One region of the Bacillus aquiflavi genome, then DNA from elsewhere that is predicted to be linked to it. Evidence: riboswitches for the same ligand, from Rfam matches in the RefSeq annotation. Region 1 holds a riboswitch; each other region holds the start of a gene.
What was found. Region 1 has a riboswitch for cobalamin ahead of K6959_RS00100 (ABC transporter substrate-binding protein). Riboswitches for the same ligand answer to the same signal wherever they lie in the genome.

Region 1 (10,456 bases):
ACACCATACCAATAAACTTGCCTAATCAAAAAATTTTCATTGTATTGAGCAGATGTTTGGGCACTGTAAATTGAAAAGCAGCTAATAATAAAAAACAGCATTAAAAGCAATACAAGTGTCCAATCTATTCTTTCAGATAACCTATTAAGTTTTGCTATCGACACCCGATCCATCATGTCAACTCCAGTTCCAATGATAACAAAACAGCTTAATATAAAAGACGATTTTTCAAGTCCAATCGTTTCAAAATATAAAAAACGTAAGAAAAGCTTAACAAAGGAGAAAATTTTTTCTTCCTTTGTTAAAATTTTAGCTGTTAGTTAATATTTTAGCGCAAACAGTCATGAAAACTCACTTTTTATTTCGACAAAAAACGAGTAAATGATATTTCATCTTTAAATTGTAGACAAAGTCCATATTTGAAGCAAATCCAAAAAGACTACAGACGATTAGGACAGTCGTTCATAAGTTCCCTTTTCAACAATCTAAAATTATATTAAATAATTTAAAAACATTGTAGCAATCCCAAAGTAAGTGATTAATGAAAAAATGTCATTTAATGTCGTGATTAACGGTCCAGATGCGACTGCTGGATCAATATTAAAACGATATAAAATGAGCGGAATAATTGTTCCTGCTAACGTACCGATAATTAAAGTTAGCAGAAGGGAACTGCCGACGACAAGACCTAAAACAAGATTTCCTTGCCAAATGTACGCAATCATTGAAATTAAAGTCCCGCAAATAGCACCTATCATAACACCAACGCCAAGCTCACGAACAATGACTCGAGAAATCACTTTTTTATTAATGTCATTGGAGACGAGCCCTCTTACGATTACAGCGAGCGATTGTGTTCCTGTATTACCTGTCATTCCTGCAATCATCGGCATAAAAAAAGCTAAAGCAACAACCTTTTCTAACGTTGCTTCATATCTGCTAATAATACTTCCAGAAATAAGACCGATAAATAATAATAATATTAACCAAGGAAGACGGCGAGCTGCTGCAACAAACGATTTTGTGTCAAAGTCAATTGACTTACCTGAGGCAGAGAGCTTTTCAATGTCCTCGTTTGCCTCTTTAATGACAACATCAATAATGTCATCGACTGTAACAATCCCCATTAATACATGATCTTCATTAACAACAGGAATGGCTAAAAAATCGTACTTTTCAGTCGTTCTAGCTACTTCTTCTTGATCCGTAGTAACGGATACAGAAATAACCCGTTCATACATAATATTACGTATCACATCATTTGGCTCAGCTAGAAGTAGGTCTCGGTATGAAACAACACCGACTAGTTTACGGTTTTCGTCAATGACGTACAAATAGTTTAAAGATGAAGCAAACTCTGCAAATGTCTTCAGTTTATCAACCGCTTCCCGAACTGTATAATTATGGCGAATCCAAACGAAGCGATTGGTCATTATACGCCCGGCCGTCTCGGGTGGATAGTTCATCATATTTTGGACGATTTTAGACTCTTCCTTCTTCATCCCAGCTAGAAGAGCTTTTATTTTCTCAGGAGATAGCTCATCCAAAAGTGAAGCTAAGTCATCGTTATCCATTAAGTCAAGAACTTTATTCGACTTTTCAAGCCCGAGCTTATTTAATACATCGAGCTGTTCGGGCTGATCAAGCTCTTGAATAAGATCAACTAATAAATCAATATTTATATAAAGAAGGAAGCGGGCTTTATGTTTTTCTGGTAAATCATTATATATTTGGGCAATATCATATGGCTGTAATTCTTCCAAAATCGTTGTAAATTCTTTATGCTTATTTTCTTTTAATGCTTTAATAATGTAGAGTGTGATTTGATCTTCTGTCATATTTTTGATCATAGTTAAGCGCCCCCTTCTGCCAGATTTAGCAGACTACACAATGATTTATTGTATTCGTATTGCTCAAGATAAAATAAAATTTTATTTTACCACGATTTTCTCTAAAACTTTATGTATTTTTGGTACAATCATATTAATGAATCATTTCAATAGTTTCATTTTATATAAAAATGAATCTCTTTTTAAGATATTTTTCGTTTTTTTTGTTAATATAACTTTATTAGGCAGTTTCGTCTGAAGCTGTCTTTTTTTCAATAAGTGAAACTTCTAGCAGTTATGAAACGTCAATTTAAGTGACGGCAGTATTCATATTAAATTGTGAATTTACATAAAGTTTTATTTAGTGTTATGACTTCATTTCGTTAATACTTTCATATACAAGAATAATTTTCCCTTGAAATTTTATTTTACCACGGTTTATTTGTTCGGAGGTTTCGTAATTGAAAAAGCATAATAGTGATGTTTGTGATCTCGTATATATCTATTTAAATGAAAATAATCAATATATTTTGTCTCATGGAATTGAGTTTTTTGAATTTGCTCAAACAGTTCCGAATCCGCTCGGCAATATATTATTATTGAAGCACCAATTTGATGATGGCGATTTTAATATGCATACTTTACTTGAGTATGTCCCAAGCGAGCGGATAGAAAAGCTAATTAAGGATGACGTCTATGATTACGGTGACTTTTGTTGGCTTGATTTTGAAGAAGAAGACGGCTTAAATGAATTAACACAGCAAGAAATTGCAGAACTTTTATATTTAGGTCATTTAAAGCAGCATTTGCATACGCCTTTTTACAGTCAGTTAGGCAACCAATACGTATATTTAGCTCATGATGATGGCTGGTTTAATAAAACATATTATCGACATCTAGAAGATTTTTATTGGATGCTCGGCAGATTGATTCCTTCTAAAGTAGGAAAGCTAAAGTTTGAGAAAAGTTTATTTCGCATTGGAAAAAAGCGAAGCTATCCGACAATCCAGCAAGATACATTATTATCTTTGAGGGATATGATTAAAGAAGGAACGGTTATTTCTTTGAAAAAAGCGCTCCAAAATCGTAATCGAATTGAAATCCCGATGTGGGTAATTGGGGATTTTGCCAACATGGACGACATGTATGAAGTATATGAACAGGAATCTAATCATGAGTGTGATGCAAAGCTAGTATTTGATCGTAAATCGAAGGAATGGCGGATATACAGTAAATAAAATGAAGGCAAAAACGAACTTTTTAAAAAGGGATGGGATGTTTGTCACCATTGAAACTTGCCCTTTAGGGGCAAGTTTTCACATGAATCAAACGTTTGTTTAATGAAAAAGATGATAAACCGTCGATTGCGGATGCTGTTTTTCTTGCTCCCATTCTTCTTTTAATATTCCCATCCGGATCGAGTCATAATATTGACCGTTATAGTAACGGCATTTTCGCATTCTTCCTTCAACCATCATTCCGATTTTTTCTGCGGTACGCATCATCCGTGTATTTCCTGACCATGTCGTTATTCCTGCACGTACAATTGGTAATGTTAAAAATAAATAATCGATCCATAAAGCAAGTGCCTCTGTCCCATAACCACCATTCCAATAATCTGAATCGAAAATAACGATTCCAGCTTCAAGCCATTTAGATAGTTCGTCTTCCCAATAGTAGCTCACTGTCCCAATTACTTTCCCGTCCACTTCGATGACCATTCGATGTGGATAAATGGCTGTTAATAATGGCAATGATTGCTTCCGATACGTCTGAAAATCGAGATGTTTAAGCGGAAAATAAGGAGCATCCCACTTTTTCCACTCGGGATTCATTGTCCCATAAATATATGTCCAAAGAGTTTGCAAATCCTTTTCAGTTTTTCTTCGCAGCGTCACTTTTTTTCCGTGAATAATTGGGATAAAACTGTCCATCTTTTTACCCACTCCCTTTTATTGTTTTTATGCTATGGTAAACAATATTGTTGTTTTAGACTCATTTGTGTGAGACTATCGTTTCACATGTCTTTTCAGCTATGATGGAAAGGAAATACAAGTTCAATACAGCTTAATCTTATAATAGATTACAAAGATGGTCTATTGCAATTGTAGGGGGGTTTATCAATGGATCGAAAAAATAAACGTCTTGCTTGGGTTTACTTATTTATTGCAGGAATATCAGAAATTGGCTGGGCGTTTGGTTTAAAGTTTTCAAATGGATTTACAAGATTAATTCCTAGTATTATAACGATTGTGTTAATCATTGTAAGTTTTTGGATATTTTCTCAAGCGATGCGTGATATTTCTATGGGGACGGCGTATGCTGTTTTCACTGGAATCGGTGCAGTAGGCACAGTATTAATCGGGATCTTATTTTTGAATGAAGATGGCGGTGTTTTAAAGTTATTTTTTTTAACCTTACTGTTCGGCGGCATAATTGGTTTAGTGATGTCATCTTCAGATGAGCAAGAAACTAAGGTTAAAGGGAAGTGTTAAAACAGTGGCTTGGTTCTACTTATTAGTTGCTGGCTTTGGAGAAATTGGATTTGTTGTTTTTATGAAATATTCTGCAGGCTTTACAGTAAAGCGTTATACAGCTCTATCGATTATTTCGGCAATCATTAGTTTTTATTATTTGTCAAAGTCTTTAATAGACATTCCGATTGGAACGGCGTATGCTATTTGGTCAGCGATTGGGGCTGCAGGGAGTGTTTTATATGGAATGATTTTTTTTATGGAATCAAAAAGTTGGAAGCGCCTTTTGTTTATCGGAATGATTATTTGCGGCGGTGTTGGGCTGAAGCTAGTTAGTTCTTAATAAAAACTCCTGCTAGTTGTTAAAGTCTAAAGCTTTATGAATAAAAAATATTCCCCATAAACTTTATTCTCGTGTATAATTTGATCAAGCGGAAAATTTCATAATGATCACAGAGCTAGGTGTCTTCCTTTATTGAAGACTTAAAAGGGAAGTTGGTGAAAATCCAACGCGGTCCCGCCACTGTAAATGGTAGCAAGCTGCGATGTGCCCACTGTGCTTTTAATAAATGTATGGGAAGGGTGCGGCAAGCAATGACCATGAGCCAGGAGACCTGCCTATTTCTTGTGCACCAAAAACCTACGAGGATAGGGAGGTGTCAGTCGGCATATGATTATTTTTACAATGTTTTATAAAGACTCCGATTAACATCTCCATCAAGACGGGAGATGTTTTTTAATTGTCTTTACTATGGAAAAATAGGGAGGAACAGCATTGAAAAAGTATTATTCTTTTATATTCGTATTACTACTCTCATTCGGATTATTAGTTGGATGTAACTCCGCGGAAAAGCCGAAAGAGTCACAAAATGAAAAGCAACAAGAAACAAATGTTGGACAAAAGGAAGAAGCTTCATTCCCAGTTACGATTAAAGATGGTGATGGTAATGAGGTTGTCATTGAAGAAAAGCCAGAAAAAATTATCTCACTGATGCCAAGTAATACAGAAATCGCATTTGCTTTAGGTTTGGGAGATCATATTGTTGGTGTAAACGATTATGATAATTATCCAGAAGAAGCTTTGGAAAAAGAAAAAATTGGCGGAATGGATTTTAATATTGAAAAGATTATTTCATTAAAGCCTAACTTAGTACTAGCCCATGCTTCTAATTCAGAAAAGTCAGCAGAAGGATTACAACAGCTTCGCAACGCTGGGATTACAGTTCTTGTCGTAAATGATGCTCAAAATTTTGATAAAGTTTATGAGTCTATTCAAATGATTGGAAAAGCAACCGGAGAAACAGAAGAAGCCGAAAAAATAATTAAAGACATGAAAGATAAAGTTTCCGAGATTAAAGATAAGACAGCAAAAATTAAGGACAAGAAAAAAGTCTTTATCGAAGTGGCTCCTGCCCCGGAAATTTTCACGCCAGGGAAAAACACTTTTATGGATGAAATGATTCAAATTGTAAATGCTGAAAATGCGGCAAAAGAACAAGAAGGATGGGTTCAATTAACTGAAGAGGCAATTATTGAACTTAATCCAGATGTGATTGTCACTACATATGGATATTATGTAGACAATCCAGCTGAACAAGTATTAAGTCGTGAAGGCTGGAAAGATGTACCGGCTGTGAAAAATCAACAAGTAGTTGATGTTCACGCAGATATTGTGAATCGTTCAGGTCCAAGGCTGGCAGAAGGAGTAGAGCAGCTTGCAAAAGCGATTTATCCAGACGTTTTTAAAGAGTAATGAGATCTTTGCTTACACATTGGCAGGGCTGTTTCTTTTTACGGCAGTGTTATTAGGAATATCGATCGGGACAGTATCTGTTCCGATCGTGAATATTTTCCAAATCATTGGTTTCGAAGTGTTTCAGATAGGTTCAATTGAAATGCTCGATCCGATGTATGGAAATATCGTCATGAATATTCGCTTGCCTCGTGTTATTTTAGCTGGTTTAGTTGGAGCATCTCTCGCAATTGCCGGAGCGGCTTTCCAAGGTTTGCTACGTAACCCATTAGCGGATCCATATACGTTAGGTGTTTCATCAGGGGCTTCGGTCGGCGCGGTGATCGTTTTATTTTTTCATTTATCTGTGCCATTTTTAAAGGGCTTTACATTGCCGATTTTTAGCATTATTACTTCCATTGCGACGATCTTTGCCGTGCTCTTTTTTGCGCGGAAAGTGGATCGTTCGATGAAAGTGGAAACGATTATTTTAACAGGAATTATTTTTAGTTCTTTTTTAGGTGCACTCATCTCTTTAATGATAGCGTTAACAGGTGAGGAACTTCGGCAAATTATTGGCTGGCTTCTAGGAAGTGTGTCGATGCGAGGTTGGAATTATGTTGGCATTATTTTACCTTTCTTTATATTCGGTTCTTTATTACTCATGTTAAATGGAAAAGAATTGAATGCGATGTCTTTTGGAGAAGAACGGGCGCAACATTTAGGTGTAGATGTCCGTAGGCGGAAGATGACGGTGTTACTGGCAGGTTCGGTATTAACTGGGGCAGCTGTTGCTGTATCAGGGACGATTGGTTTTGTTGGTCTTGTCATCCCTCATTTGACAAGATTGTTATGGGGACCTGACCATAAACATCTTTTACCGTTATCCATTTTAACGGGCAGTGCCTTTTTAATCTTGGCAGATTTAGTCGCCAGAATGATTATTTCACCGATCGAATTGCCGATTGGTGTGATTACCTCTTTAATAGGTGCTCCAGTTTTTGCGATTATTTTGCTAAGAAGACGAATGGAGAGAAGGGGATAACATGCTTACGATACAACATTTAACAGGAGGGTATTCAAGTGCGAGTGTGTTACATGATCTTTCCTTTCATGTAGAGCAGGGAGAGCTATTTGGAGTTTTAGGACCTAATGGCAGCGGTAAAACAACATTATTAAAAATGGTCAGCGGCATCTTGCAGCCGAAGCAAGGCACGATTACTGTAAAAGGAAAACCGCTTACATCATATTCTCCTAAAGAGTTTGCTAAGCTCGTTGCAGTTCTTCCGCAGCTCACACAAGATACTTTTTCTTACACAGTAAAAGAAACGGTGTCACTTGGCCGTTATGCTCATCAAAGCGGTTGGTTTCAATCGTGGACTAAAGAAGACGAAGCGATTGTGTGTGAAGTGATGGAACAGACAGGTATTAATAAATATGAGGCACATTATTTACATCAGCTATCAGGTGGTGAACGGCAAAGGGTTTTTTTAGCGCAAGCACTTGCACAGCAGCCAGAAATTTTATTATTAGACGAGCCGACAAATCACCTTGATTTATCATATCAAAAAGAATTACTAGACCTATTAAAAAAATGGACACGTGAACGAGGTTTAACAGTCATCTCAATTTTCCATGATTTAAATTTAGCCGGATTATATTGTGATCGATTGTTATTACTGGAAAATGGCGAAAAAAATATCGTTCATTTTCCAAATGAAGTCTTAAAGGAAGAACGGATACGAGCCGTTTATCAAACAAAAGTTGAGAAGCACCCGCATCCGAAAGTTCCGCGTCCACAAATGATTTTAATGCCAGATAAGCAAAAAGAGGACCATGAGGAAATTGTCATTGATGAACGATTTCTTCATAAAAGTGAAGAAATCATTCAGCTCATGTCCCCAATACCGCTCCGAACGATATCTTCTGGTGTAATTGGCTCTGGAGCAGGCTGGCATAGTACATTCGTTAATCGTCATGTTGATAAAAATTATGATTGTCGCCATCACCATGAAGAAATGTGCCAATATTTATGCACCAAAAAAATAAATCCTTCAGAAACAGTTGCAATGATGACAGCCGTGTTTTTAGAAGATGTTTCATACCGCTTTTTTGAAAGAGATGATTTTTCCGTTTTTGTTGTCGTGACCGCAGGAGTATCGAATGCGGTTGACGTAACAAGAAGTAAGGAACACTCATCGCAAGCGATACCTGGGACGATTAATATGTGGATATTTATTAATGGTCATCTTTCAGATGAGGCATTTATTCAAAGTATTGTGACCGCGACTGAAACGAAAGTAAAAGTAATGCAGGAGCAGGATATTAAAGATCCGCTTACTGGATCACAAGCGACAGGGACATCAACTGACAGCATATTAATCGCTGCAACTCAACGGGGAAAAATGCTGCAATATGCAGGTTCAATTACGCCTCTTGGAAAATTGATTAGTCAAAGTATTTACCACTGTTTGACTGAGGCAGTTGAAAAAAATAGAAGAAGGAAACAACGATGATCATTCAACATCTTACAGCGATTACGCTCGCTTTCATAATCGATAAAATAATAGGTGATCCGCCTCATTGGCCTCATCCAGTTCGATGGATGGGAAGGATGATCGCCTTTTTAGAAAAAAGCTTGAACAAGGGAAAGAAGCGAAGACTGTATGGATTTCTCATGGTCACAGCCGTTCTCATGACGTTTGTCACTGCGACGGCGATGTTTGTTAGTTTGTTATATCAGCTTCATTTAGTTGCAGGAATAATTGGTGAGGCAGTGATCATTTCAACGACCATTGCCCAAAAAAGTTTAAAGACGGCTGCGATGGAAGTGTATGAACCTTTAACTCATGGTAATTTAAATGAAGCGAGAACAAAATTATCTTATATTGTCGGCAGAGATACAGAAAATTTAACTGAGGCTGAAATCGCGCGAGCAACGATTGAAACAGTAGCTGAAAATACGAGTGATGGCATAACCGCCCCACTCTTTTGGGGATTAATTGGCGGAGCACCGCTTGCGGTTATGTACCGGGTAATTAATACGTGTGATTCCATGGTCGGTTATCGAAATGAAAGATATGAAGAGTTTGGCAAGGTGTCTGCACGTCTTGATGATCTCGTCAATTGGCTGCCAAGCAGGTTAACAGGATTTGTTATGTTAATGAGCATGAAACATGAACAAACAAAGGTGAAAACAGGCTGGTCCATTCTTTTTCGCGATGCAAGACGACACCCAAGTCCAAACAGCGGTTGGACTGAAGCCGCTGCAGCGGCTATATTCGGTATTCAATTAGGCGGGAAAAATACGTATAAAGGTGTTGTGTCGCATAGAGCAAAAATGGGTGATCCCCTAGTTCCGATACAAGCAAGTCATATTAAAAAAGTAAATACTTTGTTAGAACGCACTTCACTATTATTCTTATTGTTTTTATTGTTAGGAGGAATGACATTTGCAATGGCCTACACATGGATCAAATCCGCAATACTTATATGAGAGCTTCAATATGTCTCTTCCTAAAAAATATATCGACTTTAGTGTCAATACGAATCCATTTGGACCGCCAAAAATAATTGGCGAGCGTTGGCATGAATGGATAGATGCCATCAATGATTATCCTGATCCGAAAACGATATCATTAAAGCAAAAGCTTGCAAACAAAGACGGTGTAGCCGAGGAGTCGATTTTAGTCGGAAATGGCGGAGCAGAATTAATTACCCTTATCGCTCGGATGCTGCAAGAGAAAAGAGTCTTAATTGTTCAGCCTGCATTTTCGGAATATGAAGCGGCTTGCAGAGCATCCCGGTGTCATATTTTTTATCATCTTTTACAAGAAGGTGATTGGGAGTTAGACGTTGATGTGTTATTGTCAAAGCTCGCTCATGTCGATGCGATATTTTTATGCACGCCAAATAATCCAACCGGGGTTACTTACTCAAAAGCTGCACTGTTAAAGTTGCTGCAGCTATGCAATGAAAAAAATGTTCATGTCATTGTCGATGAAGCTTTTTATGATTTTTATGCAGAATATTCTTCACTAGTCACTTATATAACGAAGTTTCCGAACTTAATAATCATTCGCTCGTTAACGAAAATGTACGCTATTGCTGGGATTCGGCTTGGATATGTGATTAGCCAGCCAAAAACGATTCAAAAGCTGGCAGCTTTTCAACCTCATTGGAGTGTCAATGCCCTTGCTTTAAAAATTGGGGAAGTATCCATTGAGCAGTCAGCATATGTAAAAAAGACACAGAACTATATTATGAACGAACGAGAAAGGATTTTTCGTACCTTAAAAGAACTGCAATTTATCGTTTCTACATCAAAAGTGAATTTTTATTTAATGAAAGACCCGCATACACATGATCAGCTTCCGTTATTTCGCTTTTTACTTAAAAAAGGGATCATTCCAAGACATACG
Region 2 (10,456 bases), 1.7 Mb from region 1:
TAAAGTTTTAATGAAATGGGTTACATTTGGCGGGATTTTATTACTAGGTAGCTCTATTGCACTAATAGGTCTTTCAGATAAGCTTTGGTATTTAATTATTATGTTCTTTATTAGCGGAGTCGGAATTGGCGTAGCCCTTCCGTGTCTTGATGCGATGATTACACAAGGTATAGCGAAAGACCAACGGGGAACGATTACCTCGATTTATAGTTCAATGAGATTTATCGGAGTTGCAGCTGGACCACCTGTTATTGCTTTGCTCATGAAAGGACAGGAAAAATGGATATTTTGGGGATTAAGCGGTTTATGCGTCTTAGCCGCGATTCTTTCCTTTAAAGCGATCCGTCCTGAACAAGAGGCCTAATGCAGATGATATTCCATTAGGCCTTTTGCTATTTAATATAGATCTTAATACCCCATCATAATAAAGACTCTACTTGATCTTTATTATTCAGCTGAAGGATTATAATTAATCGTTACTTCTTCTGCAAGGGGCCATCCAACACTACTGTTTATATACTCTGTTCCCTGCGAACGATCGATCAAATGTATAGGCCGACTGCCAAGACCTAAACCGAAGAGGGGTTGTGTTAAGTTTTTTGACGTAATTTGTTAATCTGATATTTTGTTGATTAATAAGCAATTTTATTTCCTGATTATTTCATTTAAGAAGGTATTATTGTTGACTTGAATTTAAAGAGGAATCCCCCGCACTATTGGTCATCATTCTTTTTCCTGACTTTGAGGCAGGGGGTGAAAATTCCGATTATGATTGCTCATCTGTTGAAAAATGGTCAACAACAAACCCAGTAATGATTTGGTTAAATAGCTGCCAATTTTTAAAGGGCAATTGGTGGTGTGCTTTTTTAATAAAAGCAGCTTGAAATGAAGTCACTCTCCGATAAGCTCGAATATGCTGGTTTGTGAAATCTTTTGCGCCATAAATTAATAGTAAAGGGATTTTTAATTGAGGCAGTCTGTCCACGCATGAAAAGTGCAATGAACGATTATAAAAATCAAACCATACTTTTCGGTTCGCTTGATCCATATGCTCTTTTAACATATTGCGTAAATTCGGCTCTAATGTATGAGCAGCGGCAATTGCAAATTTAATAGCACTTGGAAAGTTTTTTATAAAATACATTCCGATTTGATGCTCATACCGTAATACAGCTGATCTTATTTCTGGAAATCCGCCCGCCAAAATTAGCCCTAAAGTGCGGTCTTGATAAGAAAGAGCAAATTCTTGGGCGACACATCCTCCAGAAGAATAACCACAAATGACTGCTTTAGCAATTGATAAATGATCTAATAACGCCCGAATCTCGGAGGCGAAATTTTTCATCGTTACATGTTCTAAAGCACCGGAAGTGTCTCCATGACCGCTTAAATCGGGAGTTAAAATCCGAAAATGTTTACTGAGAGAGTATTGATGATAAAATACTTTTCGGCCCATTCCAGGAGGATGAATAAATACGAGCGGAATTCCTGTACCTTTATCATCAAAAAAAATATTTATTTTATTATATTGAAAATAGGGCATTTTTACTACACCTTCCTAACTACAAATGGTCTTCATTAATATTTCCTAATTTAAGTTAAAAATGTGATGAAATCTCATCATTGTTGTCCTTTTATAAAAAATCCCTATTTTAACAACATTATCTTTGTTTTATTTTTTGCAAAGCTTCATTGTCTTTTTACTGAAGTATGATAAAATACACAATATATTGATTTGAAATTAAAATTTAATACTATATATTGAAAACTGACAAGAGTTGGTGTCATTCGTGACTTAATAGGGAATCCGGTGAAATTCCGGAGCTGTCCCCGCAACTGTAAGTGCGGACGAAATAAGAAATCCACTGTACATGCTTTCAAAGGAATGTATGGGAAGGTCTTAAAGTAGAACGATGCACAAGCCAGGAGACCTGCCAAAGCTTGTTTTAAGTTTCGATTCTTCGGGGATTGAGAAGATGAAACGATAGTACAAATTTGAATTGATGTCTTTTTTACTATCGTTTGATCCGCTCTGACCCGAGCGGATTTTTTTATTTTCAATGACTATGAATATATATTTTAGGAGGTTTTCTTTATGACTGTAAAAGCTCCAATCGATGAAGCTTTTATTACTTGGATGAAAGAGCTTGATTCTGTTCAACAAAGCTTTCCACATTTAAACATTACTTCATTAAAGGAACGAGCGGAAATCATTTGGGAACAAGTAAACAGAGAAAATATGGATGAGTTTTGTCATCTTCTTGTTCTTGAGTGCGTGGCAAATATGAGCGAACAGGAGCCCGATTGGACATTTGTTGCAGCACGAATTTGGCTGTTGCACTTGTATGAAGAAGCGAAAACAAATCGGAATTCAACGTCGTCAACTTACGGTTCTTTTTTTGAATTAATTTCAATTTTAACAGAGAAAGAAATTTATTCCCCTTCCCTCTTAGAAAATTATGATAAAGCAGAAATTGATGCTTTAGGAGAGGAAATTGATCCGAAGAAAGATGAATTATTCACCTATATCGGTATTCGCATGCTTTCTGACCGCTATTTAGCTAAAGATCGACGCGGGCATATTTATGAGCTTCCACAAGAACGTTTTATGGTGATTGCAATGACGTTAATGATGCATGAAGAAAAAGAGAAGCGACTTCATTTCGTCCGTGAAGCGTATTGGGCTCTTAGCCATCTTTATATGACAGTTGCAACTCCGACATTAACGAATGCAGGTAAGCGTTGGGGACAGCTTTCAAGCTGCTTCATCGATACGATTGATGATAGTTTGCAAAGTATATATGACACCAACACAGACATTGCAAATTTATCAAAAAACGGCGGCGGGATCGGCGTTTATTTAGGAAAAATACGGAGCCGCGGTAGTGACATTAAAGGCTTTAAAGGAGCGTCCTCAGGTGTGATCCCATGGATGAAATTATTAAATAATACAGCTGTTAGCGTTGATCAGCTAGGACAGCGGAAAGGAGCGATTAGTGTTTATTTGGATGTATGGCATAAAGATATTTTCTCGTTCCTTGATGCTAAGTTGAATAACGGAGATGAACGTTATCGAACTCACGATTTATTTACTGGGATATGTATTCCAGATTTATTTATGGAGCAAGTTGAAAAGCGTGGCGATTGGCATTTATTTGACCCGCATGAAGTTCGGTCTGTACTCGGATTTTCATTAGAGGATTTCTATGATGAAAAACGCGGTGAAGGTTCATTCCGTGAAAAGTATTTCCAATGTGCCAAACATCCACTTCTTTCAAAAGAGACCGTCCCGGCAATCGAAGTCATGAAGAGAATCATGAGAAGCCAGCTTGAAACAGGTTCTCCGTTTATGTTTTATCGAGATGAAGCGAATAGAAAAAATCCTAACCATCATCTCGGAATGATTTACTGTACGAACCTTTGTACAGAAATCGCCCAAAACCAAAGTGAAACAAATGTATGTAAACAAGTTGTGAAAGACGGAAAAATCATTGTTGAAAAGCAGCCTGGAGATTTTGTCGTTTGTAATCTCTCGTCTATTAATCTAGCAAAAGCGGTTCAAGATGACGTGTTAAAACGTCTCATTCCGATTCAAGTTCGCATGCTTGATAATGTAATCGATCAAAATGATATTCCTGTTTTACAAGCAAAGCTTACAAATCAAAAATACCGTGCAATTGGACTTGGAACGTTCGGGTGGCACCATCTTCTCGCAAAGAAGAATATAAAATGGGAAAGTGATGAGGCAGTTAGTTACGCCGACACTCTTTATGAGCAAATTGCCCACTACACGATTGAAGCAAGTATGGAGCTTGCAATTGAAAAAGGCGCATACCCAGTTTTTAAAGGCTCTGATTGGAGTACAGGAGATTATTTTACAAAACGAAATTATTGTAGTCATCACTCTACTCTTCCTTGGGACAAGCTGAAGGAAAAGGTGAGCGAAAATGGAATTCGCAACGGTTATTTAATGGCTGTTGCCCCAAATGCTTCAACAGCGCTAATTGCAGGCAGCACTCCGAGTATTGATCCGATTTTTAAAAAGTTTTATTCAGAGGAGAAAAAAGATTATAAGCTTCCAGTCACTGCGCCTGATTTATCAGAATATACGACTTGGTACTATAAATCGGCCCATTTAATTGACCAGCATTGGAGCATAATGCAAAATGCGAAACGCCAGCGCCATATTGATCAGGCAATTTCCTTTAATTTATATATCCAAAACACGATCAAGGCGAAAGAATTGCTAGCCCTCCATCTCGATGCTTGGGAAAGCGGTTTAAAATCAACCTATTACTTACGTTCCACTTCATCGGAAATTGAAGATTGCGATTCGTGTTCTAGTTAAAAGTGAAAAGGAGAATGAATCATGACTGAAAAAGTAATTAAAAGACCCATCACAAACAAAACAGCTCCAAATAGAGCGACAGCCATTATTAATGGGGAATGTTCAAATATTTTAAATTGGGATGATGTCCAATATAAATGGGCTTATCCTAAATACAAAAAAATGTTAGCAAACTTTTGGACGCCATTTGAAATTAACATGTCTCAAGATATGAAGCAATTTCCTACATTAACAGCTCACGAACAAGAGACGTTTTTAAAGACGATCGGTTTGCTTGCAATGCTTGATAGCATTCAAACAGATTATGCCGGCAAAGTTGCGGATTATTTAACAGATTCAAGTATATCTGCATTAATGATTATACTAGCACAGCAAGAAGTAATCCATAATCATTCCTACTCGTACGTCTTATCAAGTCTTGTGTCAAAACAAAAACAAGACGAAGTGTTTAAATTTTGGCGGACTGAACCAATTTTACAAAAACGAAATGATTTTGTTACAAACGGTTATAAACATTTCACTGAACATTCAACAGTCGAAAACTTCTTAAAATCGATCGTATTTGATGTTGTGCTCGAAGGATTATTTTTTTATTCTGGATTCGCCTTTTTTTATCATCTTGCACGAAATCAAAAAATGGTCGCAACGAGTACGATGATTAACTATATTAATCGAGATGAACAAATTCATGTTGACTTGTTCGTGAAAATTTTTAAAGAAGTGCTTGTTCAATATCCACAATACAATACGAAAGAATTAGCAAATTTTTTTGAAGAAACGTTTGTTAAAGCAGCTGAATTAGAAATCGAATGGGCGCGGTATATTATTGGGAATAAAATCCCCGGCATCATTTTGCAGGATGTTGAAGACTATGTAAAATTTTATGCTAACGTTCGCTGTAATCAACTCGGCTTTAACCGTCCATTTGAAGGGTATCGGACAAATCCGCTGCGCTGGATTATCGCTTATGAAGAAGTCGATTTAGGAAAATCAGACTTTTTCGAGCAAAAATCACGGCAATATGTAAAAGTGAATAATGTTGATAATGGTTTTGATGATTTGTAGTAAATAATGAAAGAAAGCCCGTTGTCGCAACGGGCTTTGGATTGTTGATCTCTCACTTGCATTCGTCGCTCTAGTTACTTCCGCCTCAATTGACAAATTTTTTTGAAAAACTTATCAAGCATTCTGATTCGGCGTTTCAATGATCACTTCAAGCGCTTTATTAATATCTGTTAACGGCTGTTGACAGGCAAAATTTTCACAAATATAAATCGTTGTCTCTGCAATCTTCTCATATTGACCCGCAAATGGAGATACATGCTCCAAACGCTTTGGATCATCTGTATTTAAGACGATCGTCTCTGGTAAAAATTGTTTTCTCACTGTTGTCAGCATTTCCATGACGTCCGGATTATTTCCAAGAATAACAACTTCTTTTAGCCCCATTTCCATTAGTAATATACTTTGGAGAAAATAAGTGAAGCTTGCTCCATAGCTTGATACATCTTGTTCAAACGTCGTCAGCATTTTCTCCGTCATTTCGCGCCATTTCATCTCTCCCGTTAAATGAGATAGCTTAATAAGCTGAACGGCCGCAACACTATTTCCTGATGGAAGAGCCCCGTCGGCAATTTGTTTTTCCCTCACAAGAACAGCCTTTGCCTCTTTACTCGTAAAAAAGAAACCGCCTTTCTCATCATCCCAGAAGGAATCTTTCATTCGTTCCGCTAACCGAAGTGCTGTTTGTAAATAGTGAACTTCAAAAGTTAATTCATACAGTTCAATAGCCGCCCAAAGAAGGAAAGCGTAATCATCTAAATATGCTTCATACTTTACTTCTCCCTCACGATATCGTGCCATTAAACGGTCATGTCGGAACATCGTATTTTCGATAAAAGAAAAAGCTTTTTCTGCCAGCTGACGATATTCTTCCTTGTTAAATACTTTGGCCGCTTTCGTAAGTCCAGCAATCATCAGTGCGTTCCAGGAAGTTAACACTTTATCATCAAGATGAGGTCGTGCTCGCTTTGAACGTTCCTCAAACAACCGCTGTCGCGCTTTTTCAAGTTGCTGTTTTCCTTCTTCAACTGTAAAGCCGTATTTTTCTGACACGCTAAGTACATTCGTATGTATCAAATTGGGAATGTTTTTTCCTTCAAAATTCCCATTCTCCGTTATATCATACAGATCACAATAATACGGACCGAGCTGTTCGCCAAGTATTGAGATGACTTCTTGTTTTGACCAAACGTAATATTTCCCTTCTATTCCTTCACTATCTGCATCAAGTGCTGAATAAAAAGCCGTGTGCTGATCAGTCATTTCTTTTTTAATAAATTGAATGATTTCCGCAACTATTTTTTCATATGTATCTTTTTTCGTTACTTGATACGCTTCACTATAAACATATAGAAGAAGAGCGTTATCATATAGCATTTTTTCAAAATGAGGAACTAACCACATTTGATCTGTCGAATAGCGGGCAAAACCGAAGCCGACATGATCATAAATTCCCCCATTTGCCATGCTATCAAGTGTTTTCTCGACCATTTTAAGCGCAAGCTCAGCGTCTGTCCACTTATAGTAACGTAGCAAGTACATTAAATGATGAGGAATCGGAAATTTTGGTGCTCCCCCAAAACCACCGTATATACTGTCAAAGCTATTTGAAAGCTGCTCATATGTTTTATGAAGAATACGTGCTGAAAGCTTTTTCGTTCCCGTCCGTTTTGCCGCTTGCTGTAATGATTCGGTAATTTGCCCGGCAACAGAGTCAATTCGCTCACGCTCATGATGATACTTATCAGACAATTGTGTAATGGCATCAACAATACCGGGACGACCGTAACGGCTTTCCTTCGGAAAATACGTCCCGGCATAAAATGGCTTTAAATCCGGCGTCAAAAATACATTTAACGGCCAGCCGCCTTGACCTGTTAACATTTGGCAAACATTCATATAAACAGAATCAATATCAGGTCGCTCTTCCCGATCTACTTTTATCGAAACAAATCGTTCATTAATGAGCTTAGCGACAGCTTCATCCTCAAACGATTCACGCTCCATAACGTGACACCAGTGACAGGTCGAATAGCCGATACTTAAAAAAATTGGTTTATTTTCTGCCTTCGCTTTTTCGAAAGCTTCTTGCCCCCATGGATACCATTCCACTGGATTATAGGCGTGTTGCAATAAATACGGAGACTTTTCAGCAATTAATCTATTGGGCTTTTTGTTAGTTGACATAAAGGCATCACCATCCTCTCTTGTATTACTTTACCACTAATAACCTTATTAAATGCACCTTTTTGTCCATATTTTAGGTAGTATTCGAAGCTAAAGTTATTCGACATGAGTCTTAAACATAAAAAAAAAAGGTTACCCCATACTTAAGCATAACTGCTATTTCAATTATTTACGCAGAAAGACAGCTACAAATCTTTACATATACACATTATCTATACATTCTTATCCTTGCATTTACAAAGCTGGCACAAAGACAGGTGCTAAAACCGAGACATAAATAATTGTTTAAAAGAAATAGGACAAAATCTCATCCACATATAGATGTATAGAAGTATTAAATGGGGGTGACATTTTGGCAAATCCAATTGTAGTCAGGTCATTAGATGAAATAAAATTTTGGTCTAGAATAATGAAAGAGCATGCTTTCTTTTTAAGTTTAGGTTTTTCAAGTGATCAGCAACAATTGATTAATGAAGCACATCAATTTATTACTATTTTTGATAGAATTCAGGAAAAAAAAAAAACTAGCTAAATTCAATGAAAACTCAGACATTCATCAAGTAAAAGCTTTTAATAGCGAAGTTTATCAAGCGGCTGCTTCTATTTGGCACTACAAAAGGAAAATATTAGGATTAACTTTGCGTTGTGAAATTGTTTCAAATAATTATCCGTTATTAGTTGATCATATAAGCAGAGAGGCCGCCTATTTCTCAAATCGCTTAAAGGAACTTAACGAAGGGAAACTAGTGCCCAAACGAGAAGCTATTATTGAGGAAAATATTTTCTTTCTCAAGATAATGGCAGACCATGCTAAATTCATTGGCCATCTATTAGATCCCTCTGAACGTAAGTTAGTTGAACAAGCAAGAGAGTTTAGTGATGATTTTGACAAGCTGGTTTTTCAGGCAATTGATTTAGATTTTATGAGACCGCAATCTGAAACTAAACCTATATTAAGCCAGTTTTTAAACGAAAACAAAGTATCAGTCAAATCGCTAAGGGACTTTAAGAAAGCAGCTAAAGAGCTAATAGACGCCTGTCGCATTAAAAGTAATATTCATCCCCTTCTGGCAGATCATGTTTTTAGAGAAGCGGAAAGATTTTTAGAAATCATAAATTTATTTGAAGTTAGTCTTTCAAGGGAACAAAAATAACTCTTTCTCTTTTATAAACATGCCAAAGCCAAGTCTTACCTTCTTACTTTTTGGACAATTTACCTATTTGTGATAACCGCTTCGATAAACTTTCATTGCATTTCTCAGGATGAATGCTAAAATATCGCTAGTTATTCACGAAAAAGTGTTTCGCTATTTTTAGAAGATCATGAAGACGTTTTTGGATATCTTTTATTGTTATTTTTCCATCAAATTTTTACAGAAAAGGAATCCCTAACATTCCATCATCTCTATGTAATGCGTTCTTAAAAATCTTTATTAAATGGTTTTCTGATCATTTTTACACCTCATTCTTATTTATTCATTTTAGGACAAAAAAGGGGATCAATATTGTAGGATATTCCCCTTTTTTTGCGTTCCTAACCATACATCTCCAGTATGAACCTTATAAAGTACGTCATCTCCGAGTCCAACCTTTTCGGTTTTATAAGCTTTATTTCTTATTTCTTCTACATCAGCTTTTGTTCTATATCCTAATTCTATCTCTTCTTTAAGTTCTGATTCCCAATATATCTCCGCATCAATGTGTAATTCCCAATCAAACAGAGATAATTTATCCTCTAATGATTTATATTTATGGATGGGAAATATTTTAGTCATATCGTTAATAATTTATCCAAGCCTTATATGAAACAACAATTTGTGAGCTTATAAAATCTGGCTCGTATAACCAAATTTTCAGGTAAAAGTCTTCATTTTCTTTTGTCATTTTTTGATACCAGTTTAGATATACATCTATCATTTCGTTTAATAATAAACGGTTAAACCAATTGGGAGGATTTCTGCGGATGAAAGAATAAAAGGGGTGAATCCACAACTTTGCGTAATCCCTTTGATACTCACGAATGTAATTCATATCTAAATCTTCGATTACATTTTGTTTCCAACTTTCTATCTTTCGCTGATGTCGTTTCCAGCCGCGAATTTTCTTTTTTTTAGAATAATAAAACTCTTCCATTCACACACAGCCCTTCATATTAGTAGAAACACTTATTTCTTTATCTTTTACAAACGTAAGCTATCATAAGAATCGGTCATTAATAGAAATAGTTTGATCTTGTACTTTCATTACTTCGATTATCTGAATGAGAACGACACACGTAGTAGTCGAGTACTTTATCCCTTTTAAAATGCTTGCGAAAAGGAAAGCGACACGTCGCTTTCCTTTAGACATTAAAGACGAGGATCTACTGGATCTGCTTCTAAAGCAAGAGTAGCTAATACACATTCATGAATTCTCTCAATTGAATCCTTATGAACAAACCTTTCTACACCTTCAATTCCAAGACTGAATTCCATTAGTGTATGGCGCTGTTTTTTCCCGACATTTCGGTTTTTAAGTCTTTTTAAGTTTTCAGGTTGTAAATAATCCATGCCATAAATCATGTGTAAATATTTTCTCCCTCTCACCTTTATCGCAGGTTGAAGCAGATTTCCTTTTTCATTTCTAGAAAGATAGTATTCTGGTTTGATAACAAAGCCTTCATGACCATCTTCAGTTAACGATGTCCACCAGTTTATCGCTTCTTTCATTGATGTTTCATCAGAAATGACCATAAATTCCGTCTCAATAAATAAATGAGACATTGAACTAAATTCTTGGTTTTTTTCCATATGCCAAATATGAGAGCGATCAAAGTATGTTTCATCACTGTGAGCTAAAAGATGAAACGGAGCAATTTGA
Region 3 (10,456 bases), 1.4 Mb from region 1:
TGATGCCCATATGACAATGGCATTAGGTGTCCTTCTTTTATTTAAAAAAAAGGGGTATCAGCCGCTAGGAAAGCTAAAAGTAATATTCCAACCTGCAGAGGAAAAAGGAACTGGAGCTTTAAAGATGGTCGAAATGGGAGTTGTCGATGATATCGATTTTCTTTATGGTGTCCATCTTAGACCAGTTCAAGAATTAGAAAATGGTAAAGCAACCCCGGCAATTATGCACGGTGCAGCAAAATTTATCGCTGGTAAGATTTATGGTGAAGATGCCCATGGAGCTCGTCCCCATTTAGGTCAAAATGCAATTGAGATTGGTGCTGCACTCGTAAATGAGCTTAGTAAAATCCATGCAGATCCAATGGTCCCTTACTCTGTAAAAATGACTCAGTTTCATGCAGGCGGTGAAAGCAGTAATATCATTCCAGGCCGGGCATCATTTCATCTCGATGTGCGAGCGCAAACGAACGACGTAATGGAATATCTCACTAGCAAAATATCAAAAGTTGCACAAGCGGTTTCAAGTCTATATGATGTCTCAATTTCTTTAGAAACAAAAGCTGCTGTTGCAGCTGCGAAAGTAAATAAAGATGCTCAGAATTTTATGAAAGAAGCAATTATCGATTCAATCGGCAGAGACAATCTTGTCGAACCAATTATTACGACGGGAGGAGAGGATTTTCACTTTTACACATTAAAAAAACCTCGCCTCAAGGCTACGATGCTTGGGTTAGGTTGTGATTTAAAACCGGGATTGCATCATCCAAAGATGACATTTGATCAAACAGCACTTTATACCGGAATTGAAATTTTAGCCAAAACGATTATTCGCACATTTGACCAACTAGAAGGAGCGACCAAGCATGAATAATGATGTAGAAATTAAAAAAATAGATACATTAGAAGAGCTAGAGGAGGTGCAGCAGCTTGATCAAACCATTTGGACAACAGAAGCTATTCCTGTGCATCAAACATTAACGGCTGTACAAAACGGCGGAATCATGATTGGAGCTTATAAGCATAATAAACTAATTGGATTTAGCTATGGATTTCCAGGTTTCTCTGAAGGGAAAGTATATCTTTGCTCCCATATGCTCGGAATCCATCCCGATTTTCGCGGTCAAGGAATTGGGCCTCTCTTAAAGCATGCACAAAAACGAGAAGCATTAAAAATGGGCTACTCATTAATGACCTGGACATACGATCCTTTAGAAAGTGTGAACGCGTTTTTAAATTTAACAAAGCTAAGTGCTGTCTCAAATACTTATATTGAAAATTGTTATGGAGAAATGGCTGACGGTTTAAATGATGGATTACCTACTGATCGTTTAAAAGTACGCTGGCATATAGCAAATCCGTACATTGGACAAACAAACGAATGGAATACTGAAAAATTACAGACTATCTCAACATGGAAAATATGCGAGCACGGACATCCTAAACTAAATGATCATGCACTAGACGTAAATACGGATGAAACAGCTTTCCTACTTCCAGTTCCTGAAAATTTTCAAAAAATAAAGCGTGAGGATTTTCAACTAGCGCTCGATTGGCGATTAAAAACGAGAAAGCTTTTTCAAAGCGCTTTTCAACATAACTATGTTGCTGTAAGCATTGTTAAAACACAAGATGAACCCGTGAACTATTACGTATTAACAAACAAAGAGTTAGCGTTAGACTAGGCAAACTAAAAAAGAGAAGGTTGGGATAAATAATGAAATTAACAGAAATTACATTACGTCAGATGAAAATGAAAATGAAGTTTCCATTTGAAACTAGCTTTACAACAATGCAAGATAAAGATTTTATCTTAGTTGAAGTCGTTGATGAAGATGGGAAACGCGGCTGGGGAGAATCTGTTGCCTTTACTGCCCCCCTTTATAATGAAGAAACGATGAAAACAAACTGGCACATGCTAGAGGATTTTTTAATCCCATTAATACTTGATAAAAACATTCATCATCCGGATGAAGTAAATCAACTTTTCTCACCGATACGAAAAAATAATATGGCAAAAGCAGCAATTGAAGGGGCTGTTTGGGATCTATATGCTAAAAAACAGCAAATGACACTTTCCAAGGCATTGGGTGGAGAAAAAAAAAAAATTGAAGTTGGGATTAGCATCGGGATTAAAAATACGATTGATGAACTTCTTCAAGTAATCGATCAATACGTCATGGACGGCTATAAACGGATTAAAGTAAAAATTAAACCGGGCTGGGATGTAGATGTCATTCGTGCTATTCGAAAAAAGTTTCCCTCGATTCTTCTAATGGCAGATGCCAATTCTGCATATCAGCTTGAAGATATAGAATTGTTAAAACAGCTTGATGAATTTGACTTAATGATGATTGAACAGCCCCTTGCTTCAGATGATATTGTTGATCATGCAGTTGTTCAAAAACAACTGAAGACTCCAATCTGTTTAGATGATAGCATTCATTCTTTAGAGGATGCGCGAAAAGCCATCAGTCTAGGAAGCTGTAAAATTATTAATATAAAAATCGGCCGAGTAGGCGGCTTAACAGAAGCTAAAAAAATTCATGATTTATGTTTGACAAAAGGGATTCCAGTTTGGTGCGGTGGAATGCTTGAAGCTGGTGTTGGCAGAGCACATAATATCGCTCTTACAACTTTATCTAACTTTACAATGCCCGGGGACACTGCTGCTTCTAACCGTTACTGGGAGCAAGACATTATCGAACCAGAAGTAACTGTCCATGATGGAATGATTACCGTTCCAGATAAACCAGGGATTGGCTATGATATCAACATGAAAGCGGTTGACATGTTCACTGTTGCTAAGAAAACCTTTAAAAAGTAAGGAGATGCTCCTTACTTTTTAGTAAATTTTCTTAATATTCCAACTAGTTTCTTCAAAATAATGGGGGATTAAAATGAAAAAGAGTTTACAAATTGCAGGTGCTTATATCGGATTAATTGTTGGAGCGGGATTTGCTTCAGGGCAAGAAATTTTACAGTTTTTTACGAGCTTCGGAATATTCGGAATGTTAGGCACACTCGTTGCTACTTTCCTATTTGCATTTTTAGGAATGCAAATTACTCAGCTTGGTTCAGATTTAAAAACAATTTCACATAAAGAAGTACTTTATCAAATTTGTGGCCGGCATCTAGGATTAATCGTCGATATATTAGTCACTTTTTTCTTATTTGGCGTGTCAGTCGTTATGATTGCTGCAAGCGGATCTATTTTTCAGCAGCAATTTGGAATGCCTTCTATTGTCGGAAGCATTATTATGACGTTATTAACAATCGCTACTTTATGCTTAAATATTAAAAAAGTCATCTATGTCATAAGTAGTATTACTCCGTTTTTATTATTACTTATTTTTATTATTACAGGTTATTCTATTTTTACGAGTGATGCAAGCTTCTCAAACCTTCAGATGGCTGCGAAAGATTATGAAGCGTCAGCTCCCAATTGGCTTCTAGGCGCTTTCTTGTATGTGTCTTATAATTTGGCAGCCGGCTTTGCGATGCTATCAGTAATTGGAGGGGCTGTTGACGATAGAAAAACTGCCGGCAAAGGTGGATTCATTGGCGGCATCGGTTTAGGTTTATTTATTTTATTAATTAATGTAGGAATGTTTGTTAATTTAGATCGCCTTCATGGAATTGAAATGCCGACACTATTAATAGCTTCAGAAATCTCCCCTATTGTCGGTGATTTAATGTCACTCGCTTTACTTGGGATGATTTTTAATACGTCTGTCGGGATGCTGTATGCTTTTACGGCACGATTTATTTCGCCTAAAGAAAAAGCATTTAAACCTGGAGTTGCCTTCACTGGTGTTCTAGCTTTTGCTGCTAGCTTTATCGGATTCATCACGCTTGTTAGTACTGTTTATCCTATAACTGGTTATTTAGGGTTTGTGTTAATGATAACAATTTTTCTATCATGGCTAAAAAAGTGGAAAAGTAAGATATAATAAAGTTTATGTGCTTTAGATTTTAGACAAAGTATATTTAGAAACGTTTACTAGTCGTTGCCCCCGAGTAACGAGGCGAAAGCGAAGAAAATTTATCATTCATGAGTTTGCTTGTCAAATAGTCTAAGCACATAAATTTTTATGTGCAATTTTTCATATCACTTTTTTACTAAGTGGGAATATGTTATGATAAAGTGCGAAATTTGATAAAAATCTATATGTCACACTAAAAAAAGTATGATAAAATAATTTTGCTCTTCCCTTTATTCATCACAACTAATAATCAAGTGAATCCCGCTTAATAAAGTTTCACTTTACGTAAGGAGTTTTGTTTTATGAGTTTTATGAGTTTTGTTGAGAAGTACTTAACTTACGATACTTTAGTAAAAATCCTTATTACAATTGGTATTTTTCTTTTATTCGTTATTTTCAGGAAAATATTCGCAAAATACATATTTAAAATTATTTTACGACTAAGTAAAAAAAAACCGACTGATTTTTTTACTCACTTATTAACATCATTCGAAAACCCAATTCGCTGGTTCTTTATTATTATAGGAATTTATCTTTCTGCTAGATATTTCCCATATTTCAATCATGAAAACCCACTATTTTTATAATTAATGCGTTCTTCTTTAATTGTGCTCGTGATCTGGGGACTGTACAATTTCTCTTCTTCATCTTCGTTACTTTTTAGGAAGCTGAACAATCGCTTAAATATTGAAATTGATCAAATGTTAATTCCGTTTTTATCTAAAACAATTCGCTTCATTATAATTGCAATTGGGATTAGTATGATTGCAGAAGAATTCGGTTATGACGTAAACAAATTTATTGCCGGACTCGGCTTAGGTGGTCTGGCTGTCGCATTGGCTGCAAAAGATGCGCTCGGTAATCTTTTTGGCGGCGTTGTTATTATTACGGAGAAGCCTTTCTCGATTGGTGATTGGATTATGACTCCCAGTGTTGAAGGAACAGTGGAAGAAATTAGTTTCCGCAGCACAAGAGTAAGAACGTTTGCCCAAGCGTTAGTAACAGTTCCGAATGCAACTTTAGCTGTTGAAACAATCACTAATTGGAGTAAAAAGGGGAAACGAAGAATTTCTTTTCATTTAGGTCTTACTTACGACACACCTAAAGAAAAAATAGAGAAAATAGTAAGAAGGATTGAGGAATTGCTACGTTCTCACCCTGACATTCATCAAGAAACAATTTTCGTTAAGTTCGATCAATTTAATGAAAGCAGTTTAGATATCTTTTTATACTTTTTTACAAAAACAACAAATTGGGGAGATTTTTTAACAATAAAAGAAGAAATAAATTTTAAAATTATGGATATTATTGAAGAAGAAGAAGCATCGATTGCTTTCCCTAGCAGAACATTATACGTTTCCTCTGATTCTGAAACAAAGGCAGTAAAAGACCGTGCCTAATAAATAAAAAGCTGATGGCTAAATATGCTGTCAGCTTTTTAGTATATTGATCATTCAATTCACAAAAAATAATGGTAACACTTTTAAGGAAGGTGAATTGGAAGTGAAAGAAAAAGAAAACTCCACACTATCAAACATACCGGAAGAACCGAAAATAACGATTAGAACTGATGTTGGTACAATTAATAAAGAGAACTATCATCATGGAAACTCGGTAAATAAGCATAAAGATTTGGAATATGCAAATGAACTTCTTGGCAGTGACGAAATTCATCAGCAAAATGAAAATTTATGAACATAAATTTCAGACTGTTGACAAACGGACTCATGAATGCCTGTTCTATTCCCTTCGACCTTGTTGCTTGCGCCTCAACTGACTAGAGAATCCATTCAAATATTAGTTTTTTGTATACAAATCGAAAATTTTAAGACATCATTTTCTCAAGCTGTTAAAGCCTATAGACGAAAAATGAAACGGTTGTTAACAGTATACGGCCAAAGGTCATTTATTAGCCTTTGGCTTTTTATTAGTGTGCCAGGCATGGCATTTATCTAGGTGGTGCAAGTCCACTGTGGGGGAACACATCATCCAACCACTAGGGAAGCGCAAGGTGCTTGTCGTGAGGCAAGAGCTGAAGGAAGCGTGTACCAAAATCTTGGTCTGACGAACAGAAATCTGATACCAAGGCTTTACAGAAGGATAAGACTACTAAACAAGTCAAAGTCCAAAAGATGTGCGTAACTCTGTGAAGTAAATCAGGCAGATAAAAAGAGGAAAGATAAATGTCTTACCTTGGGAGGTCTCACGAACAGTTGAGGAGTCCCCTATAAAGAAAACTGGTCGAATAAGGTTTATCGTGAGAAGTCAGCAGAAACCAACACGTGGTTAATTGATATTGACCTAGAACGCTTCTTTGATACTGTCCATCATGATAAGTTAATGAGAATAATTTCTTATACAATCAAGGATGGCGATGTCATATCACTCATACGAAAATATCTAACAAGTGGAGTAATGGTGAATGGGAAACGTGAAAACACTCCCATTGGAACACCGCAAGGTGGTAACCTGAGTCCGCTATTAAGCAACATCATGCTTAATGAATTAGAAGCAAGAAATCTAAATTTCGTCAGAGATGCGGATGATAGCATCATCTTCGTCAAAAGTGAAAAAGCAGCCAATCGTGTCATGAAATCTATCACAAATTTTATCGAAAAGAAACTTGGGTTAATCGTAAACGCAGAGAAAAGTAGAATATCAAGACCAGGAAATACGAAATTTCTAGGATTTGGATTCTATTATGATACGCATACGAAAAAATATCAACCACGAGCGCATCAAGATTCGGTACGGAAATTCCAAAGAAAGCTAAAACAGCTAACGAAACGCAACCAAGGAATCTCCCTAAATAACAGGATAATGAAATTAAGACAAGTTATTTACGGATGGGTGAACTACTTTAAAATCGCGAAGTTGAAAAAGATACTCACAACTACTGATGCGAAATTGCGCTCTAGGTTACGAGTCATCATTTGGAAACAATGGAAAAGTAATAAGAAGCGAATCCAATCACTTATTCAATTGGGTATACCTGAAGAAGAAGCCAAAGGACTGACCTATTGCCGAAAAGGATATCGGTACATAGGGCTATCGAAAGTTGTTCAAACAGCATTATCAAATAAACGCCTAAAGCAAAGAGGAATCCCCTTTGCCTTAGATTATTACTTAGAAGTTCATACTGCAATATAAGTTGAACCGCCGTATACGGAACCGTACGTACGGTGGTGTGAGAGGGATGGGAAGTTAAATAACTTTCCTCTCTACTCGATTGAGTTTTCCTTTCGCTTCATTCTTATTTTGTAACGTTCCCAAGCTTGGTCGTACTGTCTCTTTTCCTCAACGGTCTCTGGAATCACATGTGGAACAGATGCAGCCCTTCCTTGATCATTTAACGCAACCATCGTCAAATAAGCACGGGAAGTCAATCGTTTCTCAGCTGTTAATAAATTTTCTGATTCTACTTTAACAAACACTTCCATTGAAGTGCGATGAGTCCAGGCAACATATGCTTCAAGACTTATCGCTTCACCTGCTTTAATAGGTGCCAAAAAATCAAAAGAATCAGTTGAAACGGTAACAACAGGCTTACGGCAATGGCGCATCGCTGCGATACAGGCTATTTTATCTACATAAGCCATTACCTTTCCACCAAAAATTGTGTCATGATGGTTCGTATCTGATGGTAATACGAGGTCTGTTAAATACGTTCGAGATTGAGAAACTGTTTTTGCTTGATCGCTAATACTTTTCATTCTAAAATTCAACTCCCCTATTTATTGCAAATAAAATAGCACTCCTAATTTGTTCACATAGAAAATTAGAAATGCTAAATAAATGTCAGACATATTATATAACACCTCCCTATTTCCCGTAGGTTATCAGTGTTGCTGAAACAGGCAGGTCTCCTGACTTAAGGATCATTTGTGAGCAGCAACCTTCCCAATCTAACGATCAGTGGTATTTTTGCCGCGCATTATCCTTTCACAGTGGCGGGACCGTGTCGGCATTTCACCGAACTTCCCTTTTAATCCTCGAAAGTATTCTTTCAAGGAACCTGATTCCAACTAATATTTAATTGTTGAAATATAAAAACTAGATTAGCATGTACAGAAAATGATGTCAATTATTGTTTTTATATGATCATGCCTATTTTAACAGCGAAGAAAATGACAAAAAGAAAAAAACGCCCTTTTTAGGACGAAAAATAGTACATATTCACTATACAAATATTGCTAATAAAAGAATGTCATAAAACAACATGCATATACATAAATAAAAGGGGGTGAAAAGATGAACAAAATTTACTTTGTTTTCTTTACATTTTTGTTTTTCATCGTCACTTTTCTCTCTTTAATCGTTGCGCTTGTAAACTAAAAATAAGACATTTTTTTAAAATCACTTGGTATGCCCGTACCAAGTGATTTTTTCTCACATTGTTATCATATACATCAAGGACGATAAAAATGAATCTTTTTAATAAAAATAAGAAAAGAAACTATGACGAAGAAAACATAAACTTTCTCGTTCGTGCTCTTACATTCAAAACGAGTCCAAGTGCAATCATATTCGTTAAAAGTGCACTGCCTCCGTAGCTAATAAACGGTAAGGCTAATCCTGTTATCGGCATTAAACCGACGGTCATCCCAATATTTTGAAAAATTTGAAAAGCTAACAAACCAATGACCCCAGTTATAATGTAAGTACCATACTCACTATTTGCTTCTAAAGCAATTGAAATCATGCGGAAAAATAAAATAAAGTAAATACTTATTAAGATGGATGCACCGATAAATCCGAATTCTTCACCAATTACAGTAAAAATAAAATCAGTATGTACTTCTGGCACCCTGCCGCTTTGCGATTGCACCCCATTCATAAAACCAAGCCCGGTCATTTGACCAGCCCCGATACCTGTTTTTGCTTGTAAATGTTGGTAGCCGTAGCTTGAAGCATATTGTTCAGGTGCAAGCCAGCCGTAGATTCTTTCAAGTTGATGAGGTTTAATCATTTTAGAAAAGAAATCAAAATGAAAAAAATGCAAATAAACTAATGAACCAATTACAGATGAACCGATCCCAATTAACGAAAGTAAAATTTTAAAAGAAACACCCGCAACAAATAACAACGAGAATACAATTGATATAATCACCAATGAGGTCCCTAAATCTGGCTGTTTCAAAATAAGTAAAAGCGGTGGGATACTCCAAGCAAATAAAGTTACCGTAAGCTTTAAATGATTTTTGAACGAATTTTGATAATTTTTCTTAAATTTATCTATTTGAGCCCCCAAGTGGATGATAAGGAAGATTTTCATAAATTCTGATGGCTGAAGTAAAAATCCTCCTAGTTGAAGCCAACGTTGGGAACCGTTCTTCTCAATACCGAAAAAGTATACCGCAATTAATAACACAATTCCTATAATATATAAAATGAGCGAAAAATTCGGCAATAACTCATAATCAAAAGTCATAACTGCACCTAAAACGATAAGTCCAATAATGTACCATACAATTTGGCGCTTCAAAAAAAAGTAAGGGTCACTTGGCGCATATTGACCAGAACCGCTATATACAGTAATTAAGCTAATGATAAAAAGGAGTAATAAACAAACAATAATTGATTGATCAAGCCTGAAATTAGAAAAAGCTTGAAACGTTGTTCTCTTTTCCATGCTATCCTCCTTAACATGCATTTCTTTAAACGTAAGCCTTAAGAACGTGATCATAAATAAAAAACTCGAAATAACATTATATCATAAAAAATCAGATTTGATAAAAAGATACATTGAACAGCAAATTTAAACTAATAATAAGTAAATAAGAAGAAAGTTTGTAAAAGGGGTGTCAATGGATGAAGAAAAAAAATTGTATTTTTATTATTTTTTTATCTTTTATTATGATCTTATCTGGATGGACAGGAAAAAAACCCGAACCTATAAGTGAAACTCATGTTAGCGAGAATGAACAACCTGAACATCACTCAAATTTAACCGTCCAGGTGCAAAAGCCTGTCTCTTTTTGGAGGTTACAGCAAGAATTCCCTAATATCGTCGTGATCCGTGGTATCGGGAACAAAATTGCGCTTACATTTGATGACGGTCCTAGTGCAAAGTACACACCACAAATCTTGAATGTATTAAAAAAATATAACGTAAAGGCAACCTTTTTTATGATGGGGGCTAAAGTTTCAAAATATCCTTATATTGTAAAGCGAGTTGCTCAGGAAGGTCATGCAATCGGAAATCATACGTATTGGCATCCTAATTTAGGTAAAGCTACCGTAGAACAAATGAAATGGGAAATTGCAGAAACAGAAAAGGCATTGAACAAAATTGTCGGAATTAAACCTAAATTATTTAGACCTCCATTTGGATCATTAACGCGGGAGCAAACGATTGAGTTGGGAAAATTAAATTTAACGACTGTTATGTGGTCTGTTGATTCCAATGATTGGAAACAACTTCCTGCAGAACAAATTAAAAATAATGTCCTTAATCATATTCATCCTGGAGC

Region 2: linked by a shared signal. The riboswitch ahead of K6959_RS08300 (ribonucleoside-diphosphate reductase subunit alpha) and the one ahead of K6959_RS00100 (ABC transporter substrate-binding protein) in region 1 are both predicted to bind cobalamin.
Region 3: linked by a shared signal. The riboswitch ahead of K6959_RS07215 (acyl-CoA thioesterase) and the one ahead of K6959_RS00100 (ABC transporter substrate-binding protein) in region 1 are both predicted to bind cobalamin.

Annotation. Positions count from the first base shown of each region.
Region 1 is NZ_CP082780.1:11,741-22,196, forward strand. It holds gene K6959_RS00070 (FtsW/RodA/SpoVE family cell cycle protein) at 1-173, opposite strand, end outside; gene mgtE (magnesium transporter) at 492-1,850, opposite strand; gene K6959_RS00080 (hypothetical protein) at 2,291-3,067, shown strand; gene K6959_RS00085 (GNAT family N-acetyltransferase) at 3,167-3,763, opposite strand; gene K6959_RS00090 (DMT family transporter) at 3,953-4,324, shown strand; gene K6959_RS00095 (DMT family transporter) at 4,290-4,646, shown strand; cobalamin riboswitch at 4,747-4,940, shown strand; gene K6959_RS00100 (ABC transporter substrate-binding protein) at 5,079-6,056, shown strand; gene K6959_RS00105 (FecCD family ABC transporter permease) at 6,019-7,080, shown strand; gene K6959_RS00110 (adenosylcobinamide amidohydrolase) at 7,082-8,551, shown strand; gene cbiB (adenosylcobinamide-phosphate synthase CbiB) at 8,548-9,531, shown strand; gene cobD (threonine-phosphate decarboxylase CobD) at 9,488-10,456, shown strand, end outside.
Region 2 is NZ_CP082780.1:1,739,340-1,749,795, reverse strand. It holds gene K6959_RS08310 (bacillibactin exporter BcbE) at 1-364, shown strand, start outside; gene K6959_RS08305 (alpha/beta fold hydrolase) at 767-1,543, opposite strand; cobalamin riboswitch at 1,763-1,953, shown strand; gene K6959_RS08300 (ribonucleoside-diphosphate reductase subunit alpha) at 2,096-4,348, shown strand; gene K6959_RS08295 (ribonucleotide-diphosphate reductase subunit beta) at 4,370-5,413, shown strand; gene K6959_RS08290 (thioredoxin domain-containing protein) at 5,528-7,597, opposite strand; partial or broken gene K6959_RS08285 (DUF2935 domain-containing protein) at 7,950-8,751, shown strand; gene K6959_RS19080 (hypothetical protein) at 9,097-9,372, opposite strand; gene K6959_RS19075 (hypothetical protein) at 9,377-9,730, opposite strand; gene K6959_RS08275 (AAA family ATPase) at 9,946-10,456, opposite strand, start outside.
Region 3 is NZ_CP082780.1:1,457,806-1,468,261, reverse strand. It holds gene K6959_RS07250 (M20 peptidase aminoacylase family protein) at 1-871, shown strand, start outside; gene K6959_RS07245 (GNAT family N-acetyltransferase) at 864-1,682, shown strand; gene menC (o-succinylbenzoate synthase) at 1,715-2,824, shown strand; gene K6959_RS07235 (YkvI family membrane protein) at 2,898-3,950, shown strand; partial or broken gene K6959_RS19800 (mechanosensitive ion channel family protein) at 4,295-5,383, shown strand; gene K6959_RS07225 (hypothetical protein) at 5,487-5,678, shown strand; gene K6959_RS07220 (reverse transcriptase domain-containing protein) at 6,273-7,133, shown strand; gene K6959_RS07215 (acyl-CoA thioesterase) at 7,205-7,696, opposite strand; cobalamin riboswitch at 7,824-8,017, opposite strand; gene rodA (rod shape-determining protein RodA) at 8,440-9,615, opposite strand; gene K6959_RS07205 (polysaccharide deacetylase family protein) at 9,795-10,456, shown strand, end outside.